Regions from separate parts of the Paenibacillus sp. Y930 genome, predicted to be linked through region 3. Evidence: a T-box and tRNA genes for the amino acid it is inferred to sense, from the RefSeq annotation. Region 3 holds a T-box; the other regions hold tRNA genes.

The links. A T-box is a leader RNA that pairs with one kind of tRNA and senses whether it is charged. The one in region 3 lies ahead of leuS (leucine--tRNA ligase), so its partner is inferred to be a tRNA-Leu.
Region 1: it encodes a tRNA-Leu, which carries the amino acid that the T-box ahead of leuS (leucine--tRNA ligase) is inferred to sense. The anticodon was not compared.
Region 2: it encodes a tRNA-Leu, which carries the amino acid that the T-box ahead of leuS (leucine--tRNA ligase) is inferred to sense. The anticodon was not compared.

The regions. Positions count from the first base shown of each region.
Region 1 covers NZ_JBXCIX010000002.1:781,964-786,251, forward strand. Annotated here, with positions in the region: gene AC1TO5_RS08755 (hydrolase/acyltransferase) at 128-487, opposite strand; gene AC1TO5_RS08760 (SprT family protein) at 716-1,186, shown strand; tRNA gene AC1TO5_RS08765 (tRNA-Asn) at 1,231-1,306, shown strand; tRNA gene AC1TO5_RS08770 (tRNA-Ser) at 1,311-1,401, shown strand; tRNA gene AC1TO5_RS08775 (tRNA-Glu) at 1,555-1,629, shown strand; tRNA gene AC1TO5_RS08780 (tRNA-Lys) at 1,676-1,751, shown strand; tRNA gene AC1TO5_RS08785 (tRNA-Leu) at 2,249-2,334, shown strand; gene AC1TO5_RS08790 (glycoside hydrolase family 5 protein) at 2,483-4,288, opposite strand, start outside.
Region 2 covers NZ_JBXCIX010000001.1:530,184-534,471, reverse strand. Annotated here, with positions in the region: gene AC1TO5_RS02660 (ABC transporter permease) at 1-271, shown strand, start outside; gene AC1TO5_RS02655 (ABC transporter ATP-binding protein) at 275-1,168, shown strand; gene AC1TO5_RS02650 (hypothetical protein) at 1,399-1,581, shown strand; tRNA gene AC1TO5_RS02645 (tRNA-Met) at 1,749-1,824, shown strand; tRNA gene AC1TO5_RS02640 (tRNA-Ile) at 1,861-1,937, shown strand; tRNA gene AC1TO5_RS02635 (tRNA-Leu) at 1,954-2,042, shown strand; tRNA gene AC1TO5_RS02630 (tRNA-Leu) at 2,096-2,184, shown strand; gene AC1TO5_RS02625 (hypothetical protein) at 2,606-3,223, shown strand; partial or broken gene AC1TO5_RS02620 (S-layer homology domain-containing protein) at 3,235-3,309, shown strand; gene AC1TO5_RS02615 (S-layer homology domain-containing protein) at 3,343-3,723, shown strand; gene AC1TO5_RS02610 (hypothetical protein) at 4,041-4,169, shown strand; gene AC1TO5_RS02605 (hypothetical protein) at 4,192-4,288, shown strand, end outside.
Region 3 covers NZ_JBXCIX010000004.1:176,963-181,250, reverse strand. Annotated here, with positions in the region: gene comER (late competence protein ComER) at 1-187, shown strand, start outside; gene leuS (leucine--tRNA ligase) at 213-2,654, opposite strand; T-box leader at 3,030-3,254, opposite strand; gene AC1TO5_RS13155 (hypothetical protein) at 3,289-3,732, opposite strand.

The DNA of each region.
Region 1 (4,288 bases), on a different contig from region 3:
TTACCATATGGCATTTGGAGATTATAGGTGTCTGTCTGCCTAACAAATGCGACAGCTGTCAAATGTTACTATAAGATGTAGTTCAAAACTAACATGCTCATTAGGCCATGTTAGTTTTGAACATGCACTATAATTGTTGATCTTCTAGCTCTTCATACCATTGTTCAAGCTGGGCTTGAAGGGCACGAATTTCAGTAAGTAAAGAAATTAATGGGTATGATTTTTCTTTGACAGCAGCAAAATCTGCCTCAAGTTCATTAATGTAATCAAGACCAGATTGAATGTGAACGAGATCGGTATGGAGTTCTACGGCATCACATTCAGCAACTGCGTAAGGTAAGTTAGGTACTTCATCCGCAGTAAGCTTGTCGATTTCTTTACGAAGACGCAAATTCAATGCGCTTAACTGATAAGCGTGAGTTGCGGGCATTTCTATGAATGTTAGCTTAGTTTGTTGTTGCATTAACACATAGCGCATAATAGCCATAATAAGTTGGTACTCTCCCCTCAAATAAAAGCATATTCTACTTGACAGTGTAGCCTATTGTAGGCTTACAATTCAAGTAGGAGTAAGATGCTTCTGATGTGACTTTTTGTTTGCGAGGTAGTGTATCAGGAAGATAATAAAAAGTTTTAGATTATGCTTCCGAAGCTACTTTTTGTTTGCAAGGAAGTGTATCTGGACGAGAAAAAAAGTTTTAGAAGGTGAAAAATGATGGATGATCAGAAGTTGCAACAATGGGTGGAACGTGTTTCGCTGCAATATTTTGACAGAGCGTTTCTACACACTGCGACATTTAATAGTCGATTGAAAGCAACCGGTGGGCGCTATTTCACGAATAGTCATAATATAGAGATTAGTCCTCATCAGTTAGAGGCATTCGGACAAGAGGAAACTGAGAAAATAATTAAGCATGAACTCTGTCATTACCATTTGCATATTTTGAAACGGGGATATAAACATCGCGATATGGATTTTAAGCAACTGCTATCTCATGTCGGTGGTTCCCGCTATTGCAATACATTACCTGAACGAAGCAATCGTACAGGTGCGAACTATAAGTATCTGCTCATATGTAGAGATTGTGAGCTGAAATATTATCGTAAGCGTCGGATGGATGTGAGTAAATATAGATGCGGAAAATGTAGTGGGCAATTAATGATGAAAGAGCTTGACAAGCTATAACGTACATGGTAAATTATTAAGTGTTCGCTTTATCTTATTGTTGTTCCCTGATAGCTCAGTTGGTAGAGCACTCGACTGTTAATCGAGTTGTCACAGGTTCGAGTCCTGTTCGGGGAGCCATTATGGGGAAGTACCCAAGTGGTTCAAGGGGACCCTCTGCTAAGGGGTTAGGCTGCGCAAGTGGTGCGTGGGTTCGAATCCCACCTTCTCCGCCATATTTTTTTCTTGGTAGGCTTGCTTTTAGAGGACCGTCAAGCGGTCTTTTTTATTTGCTAAAAATACTCGGGAAAAATCGCGAAAAAAAGTGTTGCATTGTGAAAAAAAACGTGATAAGATACATCTTGTCGCTTTTCAAGACAAACTAAGATGGCCCGTTGGTCAAGTGGTTAAGACACCTCCCTTTCACGGAGGTAACAGGGGTTCGAGTCCCCTACGGGTCACCACAACCATTCATATGAGAGCAACTCACATGAGTAATGATTATCATGCGAGCCATTAGCTCAGTTGGTAGAGCACCTGACTTTTAATCAGGGTGTCGAAGGTTCGAGTCCTTCATGGCTCACCAGTTTACTTCTTAAGTCAAGTCAGCTGGATGAATGGTATTATATTGTAAAAATTGGCGATAGCCATCATATAGTGAAGCCTAGTATACTTGTATACTAGGTTTTTTTATTTGTGTGTCGGGTAAAAATTTTAGTAGATCCCTTAAGTAGTAACAAATTAGGCTCAATCAATACTAAGCCCCCTTAATGTGGCTACTAAGCCCCCTTAAGTGGGCGGTAGATACGTTATTTTGCATGATAGGTCATTTTCGACACGCTTGCGGACAGGGGTAGCTTCGAAACACCTATAAATATCTGTTTTTCGGGGGGAATAAAGTCTCTCCTGTCCGCTCATATCAAAATAGTAACTAATTCCTCCAATTAGCGTATCGTATGTCCGTTTATTTGGTTAGATCCTGATGAAAAACATAGCTGAATTAGATGAGATTAATAAATAGAAACCTTTACAATTCGGTAGTTTTCCTGTAAAATATTTTATTGTGACAGATTACTTCAACGTGCGGTAGTGGCGGAACGGCAGACGCGCTAGCTTGAGGGGCTAGTGGGGGCAACCCCGTGGAGGTTCGAGTCCTCTTTACCGCACCATATATGACCTTATCGTGATTTTACATAATTGAATTAGTTAGTGTGCAGGGCTGCACACTTTATTGTAAACTAGACCACTTTCTTTTCAGAACACAATTCTGATGGGAGAGTGTTTTTTTTGTTGTGTAAATTGCAATATCTATAAAGGTTACTGCATTAAAGTTCCCAGTTCATGCGTACTAATTGTACCTACTTCATTTTGTACATTATTAACAATATCAAGCATTACTAATTTATCATCCACTTGAATAGGCATCAAATCATATAATAGATTATTTGTAGCATAATCATATATCTTAATATTAAATAGTCTAAAAGCTTTTTGAATTATAAATATGCTTAAAGGGTTATTAATTGGAATACTTCCGGTTCCAATGGTTGCAGTAAGAACTTCATCATTCAAAACAACTGCTCTATTTGGAGAACTCTTACAAACTTCTAATGTATAGACAGCAATAGGTCCAGGTTTTAGCTTTTGAGTATGGAATATCCCTTGGCTACCATATACTACACGAATGTCTTTATTTTCATATCTCATTGAGAAATTAGTACCAGATACAAAGGTGGTAGTTTTATTATCAGTCAAACCAAATGTAACTAAGATTTTCTTAGTATTATCGAATAACATGTTTGTTAATTTGTTATTCCCTGTGTTGGAATCCGTCTTGCTAGATAGGTATTTATAGAATAAAGAGTTATTATAACTAAATAAGAATAGCTTATCTTCAACAAGTTCGATATGGTCATATATTTCTGAACTCAATGCAGTTAATGAGTTGAACATCATATTTGAAGCAATAGTTAAAGCTTCTAACTCTAGTTTATCGGCATTATCTATACCACTTGAGACCATCATGTTTTGTACAAACAATTGTTCTTGTATAATAGCACTAAGTTTTTTCTTGGCAATACTCACAGAATAGTCAACAAAAACTCTAAATTCAGCAAACTTATTTCCGCATCTGATAATGATATTTGTTGTACCTTCCTTCAATGGTGTAACAACCCCATTTAATGATACGTGAACAATAGATGGATCAACCGCATTGAATCTTACAACTTGTGTCACGTTGGCTGGAACTATAGTCATGTAGTCGTTTAGGTCAAATATTACATCATTGTTCAGCATATTATAAGAAGACTGACTTAATATAATATTGTCACAAGGGACAATGCTGTTAATAAATTCATTATACTCAGTTACGACTTCATCTTGATACTTGCTATATAAGATAGACATATCAATTGAGTTACTATAGAAGTCTCTACATAATGTGTTATAATCTTTTTTACTAACATGTTCAATTATTATTTTCAATTTTTTTGTCACAATACTTGTTTCAAAGTTATAATCTTCTGAGATAATGGTAGTCTTAGTAACTTCATCATTTATATTCAACTCTTCTAGAGTGATATTATAATCAGCAGGACATTTTATAATATAAGGATTACTAGGTAGCACATCAATTACTCTCGATAGGGTTACAAACCAATTATCAACATTCTGTAAAGATAGAGCGTGGTTATCTAGAACCTTACTATCCTGTCCTCCAACACTAATCACTTTTTGAGCCACATGCCCGTAGGGACTATATGAACTCACTACAGTTAGCCCGTTTTTAATAGATGTTAGTCTATTATGGGTAACTCCTTCTAAAAATTTAGCTACAGAGTTATCAGAACTAAAGTTGTAAGTTATTCTATTTAGCTGTGCATTTGTCGGATATACATCTAAAGTCTTACCAATACTCATATTGTCATTTCTGGTAGAGACTTGTAACTCAGAAACCTTTACAATGTCGGAATCAACTAAAATTCTAGGTAGGTCTAATAAATACCCATTAAAGTTTTGAGCGTCTTTATAGTTACTTTGCGTGACTTTGTTCCGTCTTAGGAATTGCATGTTTCCATAATCATCCCATAGAATACAACTAACACCTTTTGTTCTAGCATA
Region 2 (4,288 bases), on a different contig from region 3:
GCTGATTGAGCAAATATTAACGGCAGGACTTGCAATTGGACTCGGTTTTGGTATTGGTAAAGTTGTCAGCTACATCTTCTTACCATTTTTACAATCGGCGGACAACGCCTCGGAAATGGTTCCACCATTCCGTGTTATCTTCCAAGCTAGCGATACGAATCAATTAATGCTAGTCGTGCTTGTGATGATGTTAATTGGTGCCGGGTTCTTACTCCTTCATATCAAAAAGCTTAAAGTACATCAAGCTGTGAAAATGGGAGAGGAGCGATAATTCATGATCTATTGTGAAGGATTAGTAAAAATATATAAAACTGACGATTTGGAAGTTGTCGCTCTACAAGGCTTGAACCTAACCGTTGAGAAGGGCGAATTGATGGCTATTATCGGTAATAGTGGTAGTGGTAAATCAACGCTCTTAAATACGCTAGGTGGCTTAGATCGTCCTTCTGCAGGGCAAGTTAAAGTGGGTCCTTGGGATCTGTTGAAAATGACTGAGGAAGAGCGTGTAAGCTATAAGCGGGATACGGTAGGTTTTATTTGGCAAAACAATGCTCGAAACCTATTGCCGTATTTGACAGCTCTTGAAAACGTTGAAATGCCAATGATGCTTTCTGGAAAGTTGGATCGTACGTATGCGACGCAGCTTCTAGAATGGGTTGGTTTGAAGCACCGGATGCATAATAAATTGCATCAGCTCTCAGGCGGTGAGCAGCAGCGTGTGGCGATTGCGATATCGTTATCTAATCGTCCAGAGCTGCTACTAGCAGATGAGCCTACAGGATCGGTTGACACTGCGACATCTGATATGATTATGAATATTTTTCGTAGGCTGAATAAGGAGATCGGTGTCACGATCGTTATCGTTACCCATGATATGACCTTAGCCAGTCAAGTTGACCGCGTTGTTGCGATTAGAGACGGCTTAACGAGTACGGAATTTGTGAAGCATAACCCAGAGATCGGATCGCATGGTGAAGGCTTTGTATCGTTATCAGCGCATACCTCACAAAATGAGCATGTTGCTTATGTGGTTGTTGATAAAGTTGGTCGTCTTCAAGTTCCAAAAGAATATTTGAAGGCAATGGATATTAAAGATAAAGTATTAATGGAGTTTGATGGTGAGAAGATTACGATTAGATCACCGCAGATTCAGCTAAAGGAAGAATAAAGAGTAATCCCCTTATCGTCGACGATGTGTAGAAAGTTCGATACTTAGAACTTAACATTGTTAGCGATAAGGGGATTTTTTCTTATCTTGTTACATTATTTTTATTAATTGGAATGATTTTGTGTAAAATGGGTAATCTATCGTTATCTTTGGCTAATGCTTCCGAAGTAACTTTTCGTTACTAGGAAGTCTATCAAGGAGTTACGAAAAGTTTTGGGAGGTAACAATAGATGTGGATATATTGGATTAGATTATATGAATCAAAGTTTCAAGCAAGTTGTGTTGTACAGCGAATGGAAAATGATTATTGGATGTATGGTCTTGATTGCCCTCAGGAAATAGAAATATTCAAATCGTTAAAGGGAAGATATGGAGTGAAATATTTATTGAATAATTCAAGGGGATTAATATAGTGCATAGGTATATAGTAGTGTAAACCTATTAATACTGGTAATTTTTATGAATAAAAGTGGTGAAAATAAAAAATAAATAAAAATATTAAAAAATGCTTGACGTAATATGTTTGAATGTTGTATATTAATACATGTCGCCGTTGCGATAACGTTTGAAATAGCAATGACGCGGGGTGGAGCAGTTGGCAGCTCGTCGGGCTCATAACCCGAAGGTCACAGGTTCAAGTCCTGTCCCCGCAACCAACCTTTGGACATAATGAGTTATCATTATATTATTAAGGGCCCTTAGTTCAGCTGGTTAGAGCAGTCGGCTCATAACCGATTTGTCGGGGGTTCGAGTCCCTCAGGGCCCACCATTAGCTACATACCCTTGCCGGGGTGGCGGAATTGGCAGACGCACAGGACTTAAAATCCTGCGGTAGGTGACTACCGTACCGGTTCGATTCCGGTTCTCGGCACCATTATTTCCTAGGTTAACTGATTTTTCAATTGAATATTGTATACATAGTACTACGCCGGGGTGGCGGAACTGGCAGACGCACAGGACTTAAAATCCTGCGGTAGGTGACTACCGTACCGGTTCGATTCCGGTTCTCGGCACCATTTAATTTATTAGATTCACTCTATTATGTAGCAAATTCATTGAATAATCCAACCCCCTTCAAGCTAAGCTTGAAGGGGGTTTTTTGTTATTTCGATGTTTTAGATTCAAGGGCATGGATTAGAAATGAATTATTCCTTGTAGAGTGGCATTTAATAGAGATAAATGAATTTGTCAGTGGAGTTTATATGGAAGTAAAAGAAAAATATCAAAATATGTATAAAGGTTGACAAATGATAGCGTTACCTATTTTTATTAAAAATACTATTGACGAGAGGGGAGCTTATGGGATATATTCACTGAGGATGATAATTATTATCAATACACCGAATTAGCAGCGCTCACTGCTAATATTTTTTTGAGATCATATTGAGAATGATAATCATTATTTCGAGATTAGGAATTTAAAGGAGAAGGTTAATTATGAAATTCAGATGGTATAAACATTTATCAGCGGTACTTATCATTGCTTTATTGGTATCTGCAATGCCTGTGTATGCAGAGGAACCGACAGAAACCAAAACAGCAACAGTTATTCATTTTGTAAAAGAGGGTGAAGATGCTACATTATCAGCAGCACACGAATTTTTCAAGAATCCTTACATTGTTGTAAATAATGGTACACAATTTTTAGAAGTAGAAATGACTAAGTCTTTTGCATTAGAGTTTATTATTAATAACGATCCAGAAACAATGGTTATTGAAAATGCTGACACAATTGTGAAAAGATATGAGTTGAAAGATCTTACTGATCAATTTACAGCAACAACAAAATATAAAATTACTCCTGGAGGATCGTTATCTTCTCATGAAGTAACAGTAGTTATTGGCAATGATATTGATAATACGAAAGCTCAATTGATTAGTGCTATTGCAGCAGCAGAGACGCTAACGGATCGCTCAACGGCGTTTGAGTCAGCGATTGCAAATGCAGAAGCTGCTAATACATATATTACTAAGTTAGCGACAATGCAAACTACTTTGACAGCTTTGCAAGCTGCAATTCATGAGCATAACAATCCTACAGCACCTGAGCCTTAACAAAAGCGGCGATCGAACGCGCTGTATCATTAAAACTTGTAAATGGTTATAGTGATGGTTCATTCAAGCCGAATCAAGAAGTTAATCGTGCTGAGTTCACAGCTATTCTAGTTCGCGCAATGAAACTTGAAGCTGCAAAAGGTGAAGTGAAATTTACTGATGCAGATAAAATTCAAGGATGGGCTAAAGAGTATATTCAGCAAGCAGTAGAGGCGGGTATACTAACAGGCTATAACGATAACACATTCCGTCCAACTGGTGACATTACACGTACAGAAGCAGCAGTAATGATTGTTAAAGCATTGGGTCTAGAGCTTGTCTCAGAGGATGAGTTAACTTTCGCCGATGCATCTAACATTCCTGCTTATGCAAGAGCTTATGTTGCTACAGCAGTTAAGTATGGTTTGGTGGTAGGATACAGCAATAATACATTTGGTCCTGATAAAGTAGCTACTCGTGCGGATGCTATTACGTTAGCACTTCGTGTGCTTGATTACTAGGTAAGCCATAAATAATGGAGTTGAGCGTATTTTAAGTGATGCACTCAAACAAAAAAACTTGACGTTATGTTGGCGTCAAGTTTTTTGTATGCAGAATTTAATACTATCTAGGAATGATGGCGACGATGTCTTTTCGCAATTACAAGTAATCTTTGGCCAGGTCTCAGGCGCACAACTAAAGTCTTTTTGTGTTTCATCAAGAACACCACCTTATATCAAGATAAACTAATGTATGTAAGTTTATTTAATTTGCCCTAGACAGATATAGTGATTTGAAATTAAATGTGCTTTATAGATTACTTGCTTTGAAATGTTTCATGTCCAATAATAAATTGAAAATATCCGTCGGCAAAGCTACGCTGTTCGTTAATTCAGCAGAAACAGCCGCCACGGTGAAAAAAGAACAGCAAGGCACGCTAGCGAAATTTATTAATAAATCTTATTAAAGCTGAAAAGGTCAACATAGGCATGAGCAAAGCACAAGTTGAACTATCATGGGGACATCCTTCCGATACATCTAAGTTAACTTCAAACAATATTTCAGTTGAAGTATGGAGATACGGAA
Region 3 (4,288 bases):
GTCCACAGAAGAGGTTCAAAAGCGGGTTGCTGTGCCTGGTGGAATTACTGCAAAGGCACTCCATATGCTCAACAAAGAAACAACTGGCATTTTCAATCAGTTAATAAGGACGACACACGCCAAATATTACGAGGATTTAGAAGTAGTCAATCAAACATTTGATAAAGAAGAGGTCGGCGGACAATAGTTATTGTCCGCCATCTCTTTTTGTACTAATTAGCTACGATATTAACAAGCTTCCCTTTTACTGCAACAACTTTACGAACCGTTTTGCCTTCGATCAGTTCTGCAACTTTCGGTAACGCTTTTGCTTCTGCTTCCATCGCTGCTTGATCAAGATCAGCTGCGATTGACAAGCGCTCGACTATTTTACCGTTAACTTGAACAACAATCTCCACCTCTTGATCAACGGTCCACGCTGCGTCATAGGTTGGCCAAGACTGGTATGTGATTGTTCCTGAGTGTCCAAGCAATTCCCATAGTTCTTCAGATATATGCGGAGCAAGTGGTGAAATCATTTGCGCAAAATCTTCCATTGCTTTACGTGGTAGAACTTCTGCTTTATATGCCTCATTAACGAAAATCATCATTTGGCTAATCGCCGTATTGAAACGTAAATGATCCATATCATCAGTAATTTTCTTAATCGAGCGATGCCATGTACGCATAAATGCATCACTAGCTTGCGCATCATCAGAAATACGTGGATTAAGCTCTCCATCTTCTGTTACGAATAGACGCCATACACGACCTAAGAAACGGTAAGAGCCTTCAACACCATTAGAGCTCCATGGCTTTGTTGCTTCTAGCGGTCCCATAAACATTTCGTACATACGTAGTGTATCTGCCCCATGCTCATTAACAATCTCATCGGGATTAATAACATTACCACGAGATTTGGACATTTTCTCATTATTAGTACCAAGGATCATACCTTGGTTAACTAATTTTTGGAATGGCTCCTTCGTATTTACGATCCCGATATCGTATAGTACTTTGTGCCAGAAACGGGCGTACAGCAAGTGAAGTACAGCATGCTCAGCGCCACCGATATATAGATCAACTGGAAGCCACTCCGCTTGCTTCTCAGGCGAACAAAGCTGCTCATTGTTCTTCGGATCGATATAACGAAGGTAATACCAGCAGCTACCAGCCCATTGAGGCATTGTATTCGTCTCACGACGTGCTTTCATACCTGTCTCTGGATCAATCGTGTTCACCCATTCCGTTACGTTAGCAAGTGGTGACTCACCAGTACCTGATGGTTTAATTGCATCCACATCTGGAAGCAATAATGGTAATTGATCTTCAGGAACTGTTTTCATCGTGCCATCTTCAAGGTGAAGAATTGGAATCGGCTCTCCCCAATAACGTTGACGAGAGAACAACCAGTCACGTAGACGATACGTTACTTTTGCTGCCCCTTTACCATGCTCTTCAAGGAACTTGATCATTGCCGCCATCGCATCCGCATTGTTAAGACCATTCAAGAAATCAGAGTTAACATGTGGACCATCGCCAGCATAAGCTTCTTCAGCTACATTGCCACCAGATACAACTTCGATAATCGGAAGGTCAAATTGTTTGGCAAATTCATAGTCACGAGCATCATGACCAGGAACAGCCATAATTGCACCAGTACCATATCCTGCAAGAACATAATCAGCAATCCAGATCGGAGCTTTAGCTCCATTCACAGGGTTTACTGCATATGCCCCCGTAAATACACCGCTTTTTTCTTTGGCAAGATCTGTACGCTCAAGATCGCTCTTACGCGAAGCTAGCTCTTGATACGTTTTAACTGCATCTTGTTGCTCAGCAGAAGTAATTTGAGCAACTAACTCATGTTCTGGTGCTAATACGCAATACGTTGCACCGAATAATGTATCTGGACGAGTTGTAAATACAACTAGTGATTCATCGTAGCCTTCAATTGGGAAAGTCACTTCTGCACCAGTAGACTTACCAATCCAGTTACGCTGCATATCTTTAATACTTTCCGTCCAATCAAGATCTTCAAGATCTTCAAGTAAACGTTCAGCATATTCTGTAATTCTCAATATCCATTGGCGCATTGGCTTACGAACAACTGGATGATTACCACGTTCGCTCAGACCATCGATAACTTCTTCGTTGGCTAGAACCGTACCAAGCGCTTCGCACCAGTTAACTGGAACTTCTGCAACATAAGCCAGACCACGATTGTAAAGTTGAATGAAAATCCATTGTGTCCACTTGTAATATTCAGGATCCGTAGTACTAATCTCACGATCCCAGTCATACGAAAAGCCTAGAGATTTGATCTGACGACGGAAATTATCGATATTTACAAACGTAATATCGCGAGGATGTTGGCCAGTATCTAACGCATGTTGCTCAGCAGGTAAGCCGAATGCATCCCAGCCCATTGGATGAAGGACGTTATAGCCTTGCATTCTTTTGTAGCGAGACATAATGTCTGTCGCCGTGTAACCTTCAGGATGCCCTACATGTAGACCTGATCCTGATGGATAAGGGAACATATCTAGTGCATAGAACTTAGGCTTATCTTTATCTTCACCCGTCTTAAATGTTTTATTGGCATCCCAATATTGTTGCCACTTTGGTTCAATCGTTAACGGACTATATCCATTACGTGATTGCTCTGTACTCATTGTGAATTCCTCCTACAAACTTTTTGTTGCTACCTGATATAACTTCTTCGAAACAAAAAGTTACCTCGGAAGCATAAACCAAACTTTTCATTGTCTTCACGAATTATCTTCTCAGTTAACGAAAAGTTACTTCGGAAGCATAAACCTCACTAACAATAAAGGTTCAAAAAGTGGGCTTTCAGAACCGAGCAGCTGGAGCGCTACTTGAGAAAGGCGGAAGCGCAAGTGTACATGATTACGTACACGCGAACCGTACTTTCCAAGTTCGCTCCAGATGCGATGTCGAATACGCTACAACGCATCACTTCGTTATCAAAGCCCGCTTTTTGAACTACTTCTAAAACAAAAAAATCCTCTCATCCCTAGCGGATTAACGCTAGGGACGAGAGGATATGCTCACGTGGTACCACCCTAGTTAGTAGTGATCTACTTGATCTACTACTCACTTTTCACCTTTATCGCAGGTATACGGTGTATTTATAGATCACATTCATACACTGCTCCGAGGCGAGTTCCGTTCGATCAAGTACCGACTTGCACCAACTGCCGGCTCTCTGGGATCTTGATATCGATTGTACTACTCCTCATCTACGCATTACATATTTACAGATAATCTGATTATATAAATCGAATACTATAGTGTCAAGTCGCTTACCTCTTCTTGTTGCTGATCTTTCTGTTTTCGAGGTGTACGGTGACTTGTCAAAAACCTGTATCCAATCATTATTAATAAAGTAGAATGTACCACTACTCCGATTAAAGCTTCTGCCCCTTGCATAATTACAGCCATAAACCATAAGCTTAACATTGGCAATTGAATAACAAATATAATCGCCATAAATATTTCTAATGGCTTATCGATCATAATAACATTAATCACCTTACGAAACGCCAATGTCCCAAACACTAGAATTCCAAGCACTATTGAGGCATAGCCCCATATCGTTAAGCTTTGTAATAAAAAGCCTTTACCTATACCTAAAAGCATATAATCAAACCATGAATACCACGTATAGTTAATTCCCGCCAAACAGGTAAGCACTGCTACTAAGGCCACTTGAGAGATTCGGTAGAACATATGCTACACCAAACTTTCCAATTTTATTTTCCACATTTTATTCATTGCTCTTATGTAGATGAAAACGGGAAATATGATCATGCAATCCAACGGCTTTCAACACCTCACACTGATACGGTCCAACTAAATCAAAATGCGGGTAGTGGTCTCTATAATGAATGTATAGCGGATTCAATTGAAAATGCTCACACCAAGCGACTAATTTGGAAATGTCCTTACAGCCAACCTTCGTAACCGTTCGCGCTTCAGGAAATCTTTCATCTAGCCAATAATGCGTCAAATACGCGATATGACCTTGTTCAACAGCAGCTTTCCAGCCTTCTAATTCAGCTCTGGTAATACCAAAAGCGATACATAACGCCTCCTAAAACTTTTCATCGCCTCTCGAAATACTTCATTGCAATGAAAAGTCACTACGGAAGCATAAACCCAACTTTTCATCGCCTCTTGATACTCTTCTTGTAATGAAAAGTTACTTCGTAAGCATAAACCCAACTTTTCATCGCCTCTTGATACTCTTCTCCACCTACAATAATACTTCAAAAAAACAGAAAAG